3 regions of the Streptomyces gobiensis genome follow, and region 2 is predicted to be linked to each of the others. Evidence: riboswitches for the same ligand, from Rfam matches in the RefSeq annotation. Region 2 holds a riboswitch; each other region holds the start of a gene.
What was found. A riboswitch is a leader RNA that binds a small molecule or an ion and turns the genes downstream of it on or off. The one in region 2 is predicted to bind cyclic di-AMP.
Positions count from the first base shown of each region.

Region 1 (3,269 bases), 1.1 Mb from region 2:
TTCCAGCCGTCCCAGTCGTCCTCGTACAGCGGGTCCTCGATCGAGACCAGCGGATAGGCGTCGACGAGCTCGCCGTAGTACGCGGTCATCTCCCCGGCGGTGCGGGACTTGCCCTCGAATTCGTAGACGCCGTCCTTGTAGAACTCGGAAGCGGCGACGTCCAGCGCGAGCGCGATGTCCTGCCCCGGGGCGTAACCGGCCTTCTTGATGGCCTCAAGGATGAGGTCCAGGGCCTCGCGGTTGGAGCCCAGGTTCGGGGCGAAGCCGCCCTCGTCGCCCAGGCCGGTGGCCAGGCCCCGCTCCTTCAGCACGGCCTTGAGCGCGTGGTAGGTCTCGGTGCCCCAGCGCAGCGCCTCGGAGAAGGACTCCGCGCCAATTGGGGCGATCATGAACTCCTGGATGTCCACATTGGAGTCGGCGTGCGAGCCGCCGTTGAGGATGTTCATCATCGGGACCGGCAGCTGGTGCGCGTTCGGCCCGCCAAGGTAGCGGAAGAGCGGCAGGTCGGAGGCCTCGGAGGCGGCGTGCGCAACGGCCAGCGAGACACCGAGGATGGCGTTGGCGCCAAGCGAGGACTTGTCGGCGGTGGCGTCCAGGTCGAACATCGCCTGGTCGATCAGCCGCTGCTCGGTGGCGTCGTAACCGACCAGCTCCGGACCGATCTGCTCGATGACGGCGAGGACCGCCTTCTCGACACCCTTGCCGCCGTAGCGGGCCTTGTCACCATCGCGGAGCTCGAGGGCCTCGAAGGCGCCGGTGGAGGCACCGGACGGGACAGCGGCACGGCCGGTGCTGCTGTCGTCGAGGCCGACCTCGACCTCCACCGTGGGGTTGCCTCGCGAGTCGAGGATCTCGCGGGCTACGACGACGTCGATGGACGGCACGAGGGTCTCCTTCTGTGTATCTGGGTTCCTGCTCCGAGACTCTAACGGTCCGCTGGGCCACACGCGGGCTCCTGCCCGTGTCGTGGACGGGTCGGGAGTGTGAAGCCGCAGCTCAGAACGGCGATAAAGATTTGTTCCGCTGATAAAGAAACGAGCGGAACGGTGGTATCGCGCAATAGCGCAATAGTGGGACAAGGCCGGAGCCCCGCCCAAAGACGCCGCCGGAGCCCCGGCGCAGAGGGCGCCGGGGCTCTCACCTGTCGGCCCGTCAGACCCGTCAGACGCTGAGCAGCGCTGATGAGCACTGTCAGACGCTGAGCTTCTGGCCGGGGAAGATCAGGTGGGGGTTGCGGCCAACGGTGGCCTTGTTGGCTTCGTAGATCCGCCGCCAGGTGGTGCCGTGCTCGGCGGCGATCGAGGAGAGCGTGTCACCGCTCTGCACGGTGTAGTTTCCGGAGCCGGTCTGCGGCCGCTGCGGCGGGTTCTGAGGCTGCGTTTGCTGCCGCTCCGGCGGTGTCTCTTGCTGATTCTGCGAGCCGCTGGCCGAACCGCCGCCGGGGTTCACATTGGCGGAGGGGCCGCCGGCGGTGAGGTTGCCCGCACTGGCGCAGCCCCAGGCACCCGGGCCCTGCATGGCGAGCAGCTTCTCAGCGGTGGCGATTTGCTGACCCTTGGTGGCGAGGTCGGCGCGCGGGGCGTACTTGGTGCCGCCCGCGGCGGCCCAGCTCGACTGCGAGAACTGCAGTCCGCCGTAGTAGCCGTTGCCGGTGTTGATGGACCAGTTGCCGCCCGACTCGCACTGGGCGACCTTCTCCCAGGTGTCGACCGGGGCGGCCTGGGCACCCGTGGCAGCCATCAGCGGAGCAGCGACAGCGGCCCCGGTGACGCCTGCCAGCGTGGCGACACGCACGACCTTGGATGGACGGCGGTGGTGGCCCTTGCCGGTGAACAGCATGTCGTTCTTCCTCACCGACGCCTGCGAGGTGAGCTGTCGGGTTCGGGCTGTGAGTGGCCCGGTCCGACGCGACCGCGTCGGGCTTCACCCCAAGCCGCCGTAGCGGCACTTACCTGGTTCCCCCGCTCCTGCCAACGGCGCTGACGCGACAACGACGGCCCTTCGACCACCGGCAGGATTCGGCGTGGCGGTCGACGGGGCCCGCAGTAGCGAGCCGGTAGGACCGTAAGCACAGCGCCGTAGATCATTCAATAACCGTCTACTTCGATCATTTCGGGCGAGTTGACGGTCATTAGCTAATATCACCGCAGGTCGGGAGGGGTATTGGGCAATACGGATTCCCAAGACACGCCGGAACAATCGGGAGAGTAGCGTCACACTTTCGCCAATGGGACATCTGGCCCGTCTGGCCCCAACTAACCCTTTTGCTGCCCCAGATCGAGGCGCTGGCCCGGCAGGATGAGATCGGGGTCGGCGCCGATGACCGGTTCATTGGCCGCGTAGAGCGCGGGCCAGCCGCCCTGCACGCCCTCTCGCTCGGCGATCTCCGAGAGCGAATCACCGGACTGGACCCGATAATCACCCGAACCGCGCTCAACGCGGTCAGCCCCCCGGGCGGTGTTCTCCGAGGGCCGCTCCGTCTCCGGCTCACCACGGTGCTTGCCGGTGCCCTCAGCACTGCCGGGCGCGGGATGATCGGGCGTCAGAGACGGGTGGTCCGGTGCGGTGGCCCCGTCCTGTCCCGGCTCACCCGGCTGGGCCCCCTCGTCACCCGGCCCCTCGTCCACGGCGCCGTCCTCGGCGGAGCTCTCGGCGGGGGTCTCGGCGGGGGTCTCGGCAGGGCTCTCGGTCTCCAGCCGGTCGGGGCTGGGCGTAGGGGCAGGCGACAGCGGATCGTCGCTGGGCACGGCCTCCGGAACCTCGACCGCTCCGTCGGCCACTTCCTTGGCCAGTCCGCTCCCTACCGCACAGCTCGGCCAGGCGTCCGGGCCCTGCTCCGCGAGGATCTGCTCGGCGACCGCGATCTGCTGCATACGGCTGGCCAGATCGGGGCGGTCCGCGTACACGGTGCCGCCGTACTTCTCCCAGGTACTCAGGGTGAGCTGAAGACCGCCGTAGTAGCCGTTCTCGGCGTTGGAGCTCCAGATCCCGCCGCTCTCGCACTCGGCGACCCGGTCCCAGGTCGCCGCTTCGGCGGCCTGGGCGCCGGATGCGCCAAGGAGCGGCATGGCGAACCCCGCTCCGGTCACCCCTGCGGTGACGAAGATGGCAGGGGCCTGACGAGGTCGACGGTGTCGGCCGGTCCCGGAACGCATGCGATCGCCTCTCGTAAACAGCTCATGTGACAGCTCGCGTGACAGCTCATGTGAGAGCCGCACTCTGTGGCTGACGGCCGAACGTAGCGTCGAATACCAGTCATCACAAGTCAG
Region 1 is NZ_CP086120.1:1,926,339-1,929,607, forward strand. Features, by position in the region: gene eno (phosphopyruvate hydratase) at 1-884, opposite strand, end outside; gene test1122_RS08840 (LysM peptidoglycan-binding domain-containing protein) at 1,192-1,839, opposite strand; cyclic di-AMP (ydaO/yuaA leader) riboswitch at 1,843-1,989, opposite strand; gene test1122_RS26565 (transglycosylase family protein) at 2,256-3,068, opposite strand.
Region 1: it holds a riboswitch for cyclic di-AMP, as region 2 does, so the genes downstream of both, test1122_RS08840 (LysM peptidoglycan-binding domain-containing protein) here and test1122_RS14315 (M23 family metallopeptidase) in region 2, are expected to answer to the same signal.

Region 2 (3,269 bases):
CGGCGGAGCGGCTGGCTTTCCCGGTCCCGGATGGCAGGGTCTGCCGCGATGCGGCGGAGCTGCGGGCGGCCGTCTCGGAGATGTCGGCGTATCCCCAGCTGATCGTCAAACCGGCCCGTTCGTCGAATGGGTATGGCATCACGCGTCTGCCGCAGGCCAGTCCGGCGGAGATTGAGGAGCGGATCTCCGCGTATCTGCGGACGGCGGGTGATCTGCCGGGCGGGTGGGTCGTCGAGGAGTACATCGACGCGGCACTGGATGTGAGTGTGCAGGTGCTGGCGGAGCCCGGCGGGGCCCGGGTGCTGTACCACGGGATGATGCGCAATACCGAAGACGCCTATCGCGGGTACTGCTCTCCGCTGCCGGAGACGCCGGAGACGGCAGGCGAGGGGACTGACCGTTTGCTGTGGATGGGTGAACGGTTCGGTCACTACCTGGCCGAACATGGCTACTACGGGCACTGCTCGGTCGACGCCAGACTCACCGGGGACGGCCGTGTGTACGCCATTGAGAGCAATGTCCGCCGTACCGGCACCACCACTTTTGACGTGCTGGTTCACCGCTTGGTCCCGGATGCCCGTGTGGGTGGTGGGGCTGGTGCGCCGGGGCCCGTATGGGTCGCCGACTGCCGGCCGGGCGGCATGCCACGGGACTTCGGCCAGGCCGTGGCGCGGTTGCGCACGGGCGGCCTGGCGTTCGACCGGAAGCACGCGGAAGGTGCGGTCCTGCTCAACAGCGCCCTGGTGCCGGAGGGCAGGTGGTCGTATCTGGTCATCGGGGACAGCCATGAGCGGGTGCTGGAGCTGGAACGGGCGGTGCACGCGGAGTTGGGGCTGCGGTAGTCGCATCGGGCGGGCCCACGAAAGGCCGGCGGCCCTGGTGTCGGGGGGTGGTCCACCAGGGCCGCCGGGGCAGGCGTCGCCGTCCCGTCCCCTCCTGGTGCGGGACGGCGACGGGGTACAGGGGTACGGGGGATGAGGGGCGGCGGGCTAGACGTTGAGACCCTTGCCGCGTAGCCAGGCGAGGGGGTCGACGGGGTCGCCGCCGCCGGGGCGGACCTCCAGGTGGAGGTGCGGGCCGGAGGAGTTGCCGGTGGAGCCGACTCGGCCGATGGTGTCGCCGGTGGTGACCTTGCCGCTGGTCTTGATCATGGAGGAGAGGTGGGCGTACCAGATTTCGGTGCCGTCATCGAGCTCCAGGACAATGCGGTAGCCGTACGAACCGGCCCAGCCCGCTTCCTTGATGGTGCCGGTGTGCACCGCCTTGACCGGTGTGCCGCTGGAGGCGGTGAAGTCCTGGCCGGTGTGGTTGGCGCTCCACATGGAACCGGAGGAACCGTAGCCGGGCCCAAGTCCCTGGTAGGAGCTGAGCGGGAGGGTGAAGCTGGCGGCGAGCTTGCGCAGCCGCTCCTCCTCCGCCTTGCGCTTACGCTCCTCCTCGGCCTTCCGCCGCCGCTCGGCCTCCGCCTTGCGCTCCGCCTCGGCCACCTTGGCCGCCTCGGCGGCGGCCGCTTCCGCGGCCTTGGCGGCGGCCTCCGAGGCGGCGGCCTCCAGCGCCTGCTGGTCGGCGGCGGCCTGCTGCTGGTCGGCCTGCTGAAGTATCCGGGCCCGGAGTGCCTCGCCCGCGTCGGTCTGGCCCGCGGCGGTGTCCGCGCCGCTCAGCCCGGCCTGGGTGAGGGGGGCGGCGGCCACGGTCGTATCGGCCGCGTTGCCGTCGCTGCCACCGGACACAAGGTCGCCGACGCCGGGGAGATCGGCCATGTCGGGCAGTACGTCCGGCATGGAGACGGGCGCCTTGGGCTTGTCCTGCGCGGTGGCCATGCCGCCCGCGCCGATGGCCGCGACCATGCCGACACCGAGGACCGCGCCGCTGCGTCCCATGCCGCCGCGCTGCTTGCCTACGCGATGGCGGCCACGTACGGGGCGTATGGAGTCTTCGGTGGGATTCCACTCGTCCCAGGAATCACCGGCGGACGGGCCATAGGCAGCGTACTCACCGGACTCACCGGGTTCGCCGAACTCGCGGGGCTCATGGAGTTCGTTGTATGGAGCCTCGGGGGCAGGCCTGCTTGACGCCACGGGGGCGCTCTCCTTTCCTTCCTTCTCGCCTACCGGGTTAGCTGACGGGTTCGGAGCAGGAAGGTCTCCTACCGGCAACTTCCAGGGGAAGCTGCCCGATTCACCCCAAGGTGGTGGTTCCCCGGTTCCTTTGGTGCAGTTGTTGTGCCTGATAGTGCACTGTCAGGATTCGGCCAAGGCGCACGGTGCCGCCTCTTGCGACGGCAGTGACGACCGCGCTGCGTTATCGAACGTTAATAGACCCGGACGCTGGATTCCAAGTCCTCCTGGGAATAAGTAGCCACCGCCACCACGACTTTCCTCGCTCGGCCGGACAGAGTCGGGCATAACCACGAGTAAAATAAATCCAAGTCTTCCGCTTCTTAGCCAAGTTGTTATGCGGAGGGATTCGACTCAATCACGCTGGGTGATAGCAGTTGTGAGTCCGATGCGGTCCCGTCCATTCAGGGTGGGCACCAACTGACGGCTGCACGTCCGGCTGAAGGCGACGTAATGGGCCGTCACGGGGCGTGCCCTGGTGCGTTGCAGGGCACACCAGACCATGGCGCCATATGCCTTATGTGACCGCTCATCGTCATGTTGTGCGAGGGTTACGTTGCTCGGGAGGGTGCTTTCCCCGGTCCCTGCCCCAGCTACCGCTGGGGGTGCCCCCAGGAGGTGCCCCCACGCCCTGCGGAACGACTGCCCACAACGAACGACTGCCCACAACGGCTATGGGCGGTTGGCTACTGCTAGTAGGGCCATGTCGTCGGTGGGTTCGCCGGCTGTGTGTCTGGCCACGTCGGCGAGTAGCGCGTCCAGCAGGCCGTCCGGGTCGCGCTGGGCCCAGCCGCCTGTGGAGGCGCGGCGGGCCGGTTCGTAGAAGGCGCCGCTGGCGTTGCGGGCCTCGGTGAGGCCGTCCGTGTAGAGGAGCAGGGTCGCGCCGGGCGGGAAGGCGGTCTCATCGGTGCCGACCGGGACGGGCCGGTCGGCGTTCAGGTCTCCCAGGCCCAGCGGCAGCGCGGGCGTGGACGGCTCCAGGGTCCGTACGGTGCCGTCGGTGCCGTCGGTGCCGTCTGCGCCGTCGGCATACAGCAGCAGCGGCGGCGGATGGCCCCGGTTCACCAGCCGTAGCCGGTCGTTGTCGGCCACCTCCGCCAGTACGGCCGTGATGAAACCCTCGACGTACTCCACGCCCTCCCTGCGCTGCCG
Region 2 is NZ_CP086120.1:3,074,366-3,077,634, reverse strand. Features, by position in the region: gene test1122_RS14320 (preATP grasp domain-containing protein) at 1-842, shown strand, start outside; gene test1122_RS14315 (M23 family metallopeptidase) at 990-2,078, opposite strand; cyclic di-AMP (ydaO/yuaA leader) riboswitch at 2,090-2,224, opposite strand; gene test1122_RS14310 (PP2C family protein-serine/threonine phosphatase) at 2,790-3,269, opposite strand, start outside.

Region 3 (3,269 bases), 480 kb from region 2:
AGGGGTGTGCTAGAGCCCCGGATACGCTCCGGCCCTATGGACGTACTCATCAACATCTTCGTCGCCCTGCACATCATCGGTATCGCCGCGCTGCTGGGCGGATTCTTCGCACAGATGAAGGTGATGGGCACGGGTCAGGCCCGGATAACTCCGGGAATGCTGCACGGTGCCTTCACCATGCTCGCCACCGGCCTGATCCTGGTCGGCCTGAACCAGGCCGCCGGCCATGAGGTGAACAACCTCAAAATCGCGATCAAGCTCGCGCTGCTGGTGGTGATCCTCGGGCTCGTCTATGTCAAACGCGACGAGGAGAAGGTGCCGGCGGCCGTCATGGGCAGCGTCGGCCTGCTGACGACCGCGAACATCTTCATCGCCACGGTCTGGACCTGAGCGGTTCGCCGGACGGGCCCCACGCGACCCGTCCGGCGATTGACTGTCCTAAGCGGGCCGCACCGCGCTGTGGAAGGGCATGTAGTCGATCGACTCGTACTTCACATCGTCGCCCGGCTTGGACGCGTGGATCATCTGCCCGCCGCCGACATAGATGCCGACATGGCTGATGTCGTCGTAGAAGAAGATCAAGTCGCCTGGTTTCATCTCGGACTTGGCCACCTTGGTGCCAACGTTCACCTGGTCATAGGTGACCCGCGGCAGCTCGACACCGGCGGCCCGCCAGGCGGCCTGGGTGAAGCCGGAGCAGTCGTAGGAGTTGGGGCCGGTGGCGCCCCAGACATACGGCTTGCCCAGCTCCCCCTTGGCGAAGCTGATGACCTTCTCGGCCTTGGCCGCGTATGAGTCGGTGGGCTGCTGATCACTCGGCGGGGCCGACGGCTCCTCGGTCTCCTTCGCCGCCTCCTCGCGCCGCTTCCGCTCAGCCTCCGCCTTCGCCTCAGCTTCAGCCTTCGCCTCGGCCTTGCGCTGCCGCTCCGCCTCGGCCGCCTTGCGTTGGGCCTCCTCCTGCTTCTTCTTCTCGATCGCCGCCAGCCGTGCCTTCTCCTCGGCGGTCAGCTCGGACAGCAACTGCCGCGCCTGAGTGAGCTTCGCCTGTACGGCCCGCTTGTCCTTGGCGAGCGTCTGCTGTGCCTCGGTGAGCTCAGCCAGGCTCGCGGCCGCTTCGGCCCGCTTCTCCCCAGCGGCGCGGTGCTGTTTCTGGTACTCGCCAACGGCCGCCTTCTGCCTGGCCGACAGCCGGTCCATCACATGCGTCTGGCGGAAGAAGCCCTGTGGATCGCTGGAGAGCAGCAGGGTCGCGGTCTCGGATATCCCGCCGGTGCGGTACTGCGCGGCGGCATAGCTGCCGAGTGTGCGGCGGGCGTCATTGAGCTGGTCGGTGCGCTTGGCGACATCGTCCAGCATCCGGTCGACCCGCTTGCGCTGTGTGTCGGTTTTCTCCTTGGCCGCGTTGTACTTCTGGGTGGCGGCACCCGCCTGCCGATACAGCTCGTCGACCTTCTTCTGGGTCTCCTCAAGCGTGGGCTTCCCATCCTCGGGCGCGGCGTTCGCGCTCTGCGAGAGCAGGGTGACGGATGCCAGGGCCGCCGCGGTGGCACCGACGGCACTACGGCGGGCGGTGGCGGACTGCAGCGTTCCGGTGCGCGGCTTGCGATGCGACGCCAAGACCGGCGACTCCTTCCGTGGACCGCCTACCGGGTTAGCTGTCGGGTTCGGGCGGGAAGGCTGCCCTACGGGTCGTATGCCGCCGTATGCGGTGCGTATGGCCCGATTCACCCCGGTGGTACGTAAGTTGGGTCCCCGGCTCCGGCGCAGGCCGGACTCGGCGGAGGCTGCCCGTGCCGGCACTTTCGCCGACGGGGGGCGGGCCGCCTTGACCGAGCACCGTAGTAAGTCTGTGGGGCTCTTGGGAAGGCCGATGTTCGATACGCCCGAAATCATTCCACTCCCCGACCTACCGCTGGGACTAAGCCCCGCTACTCCCAGCGGGAAGTAGCGGGGCCCAGAACGCATAAGCGGGTCAGGCCGCCTGTACGCGTACCGTCTTCCCCGGTGACGGCACCCCGGAGCTGTCCACTACCACCAGCAAATAGTCGCCCGGCGGCGCGGCCGCTGGATTGGCCGGTGGTGTCGCGACAATGCTCCAGCGGGCCTCAATCCGCTCACGCTTCGCCACCGCCAGCCATACATAGCGCTGGTCCATGTTGCTGCCGTGGGTGGTAGAGCCCAGGCGGATCAGCGCGACCCGGGCATTCTCGTCCAGACCGAGCCCCTCGGTGATGAAGGTGAACTTCTTGCCGTAGTGGAGAGTTGGCGTCGCGGGTCCCGGGATGTCGGGGGTGCAGGGCCGAGGTCCGCGCCAGAGATAAGGCGGGTAGTACCGTTCGGCGTCCGTGTGTACGGACATCCAGTCATGGCCCTTGAAGGTGTCGTAGCCACCGGTGCTGCCCGCCTTCAGGACGGTGCCATCAGGCTGAAGCAGAGCTGTCGCGTGGTAACGCCGGTCGGTAGCGGCGGTCGCGGCGGCGGTGAATGTCTCCCCGTCGGGGTCGAAGAGTTCGGCCTGGAGGACCGGGTCGTGGTTCTGGTTGCCCCAGCCGATCCCCGCACCGCCGCTGACCAGGACCTTCCCATCAGCGAGCAAGGTGGCGTCGGGCAGCACCCGGGCCTGGTGCATCGACTGCGCCTTCTGCCAGCCTGGCTGCGCTGTCAGGCTCTTGGCCGTGTCGACGTAAAGGATCTCCGCTGTGGCGGTGGAGGGCTGCCGGTCCGAGAAGTCGCGGTGGTCCTCGTGCTCTTCATGCTGGCCGCCCACGGCGAGGACCCGCATAAGGGAATTGCCCGGTTCGAGGGGGAGCAGGACCATCGAGCCGTACGTTGGGTAACTGCGTGAGCCGTGGGTGTGCATCGGATACAACCTGGGTGCCAGAAGCAGCGGCTGCTCCTCGCTGGGGTCATAGGTATACAGCCAGGCCCGGTTGGTTTCCGCGAGGGCGATGACCGTGCCGCTGGTGTCCGCTGTCGGCAGCACGAACACCGCCGGGTAAGTGGCCAGCCTGTCGACTTCCCGGGGCAGCATCTTGGTGTCGATTAGCCGCTCACCCCTCTTCACCACCTCCTCCTTTCCCGGATGGAAGATGTCGTAATTGTTATTGATGCTGTTCCAGTAGCCGGTCGGGGAATCATCCTGCTTCTTGTCGAGCACCGGGATGTCCCGACTCCCGCCGGTGATGAGCATCATGCCGTCCGGCAGCGCGGTCACCCCGGGATACCACCGGGCCGGTGCGGCGGTATCTTCTTTGAGCTGCCGCCAGCCC
Region 3 is NZ_CP086120.1:3,550,270-3,553,538, forward strand. Features, by position in the region: gene test1122_RS16670 (hypothetical protein) at 37-390, shown strand; gene test1122_RS16675 (C40 family peptidase) at 439-1,617, opposite strand; cyclic di-AMP (ydaO/yuaA leader) riboswitch at 1,626-1,790, opposite strand; gene test1122_RS16680 (galactose oxidase-like domain-containing protein) at 1,973-3,269, opposite strand, start outside.
Region 3: it holds a riboswitch for cyclic di-AMP, as region 2 does, so the genes downstream of both, test1122_RS16675 (C40 family peptidase) here and test1122_RS14315 (M23 family metallopeptidase) in region 2, are expected to answer to the same signal.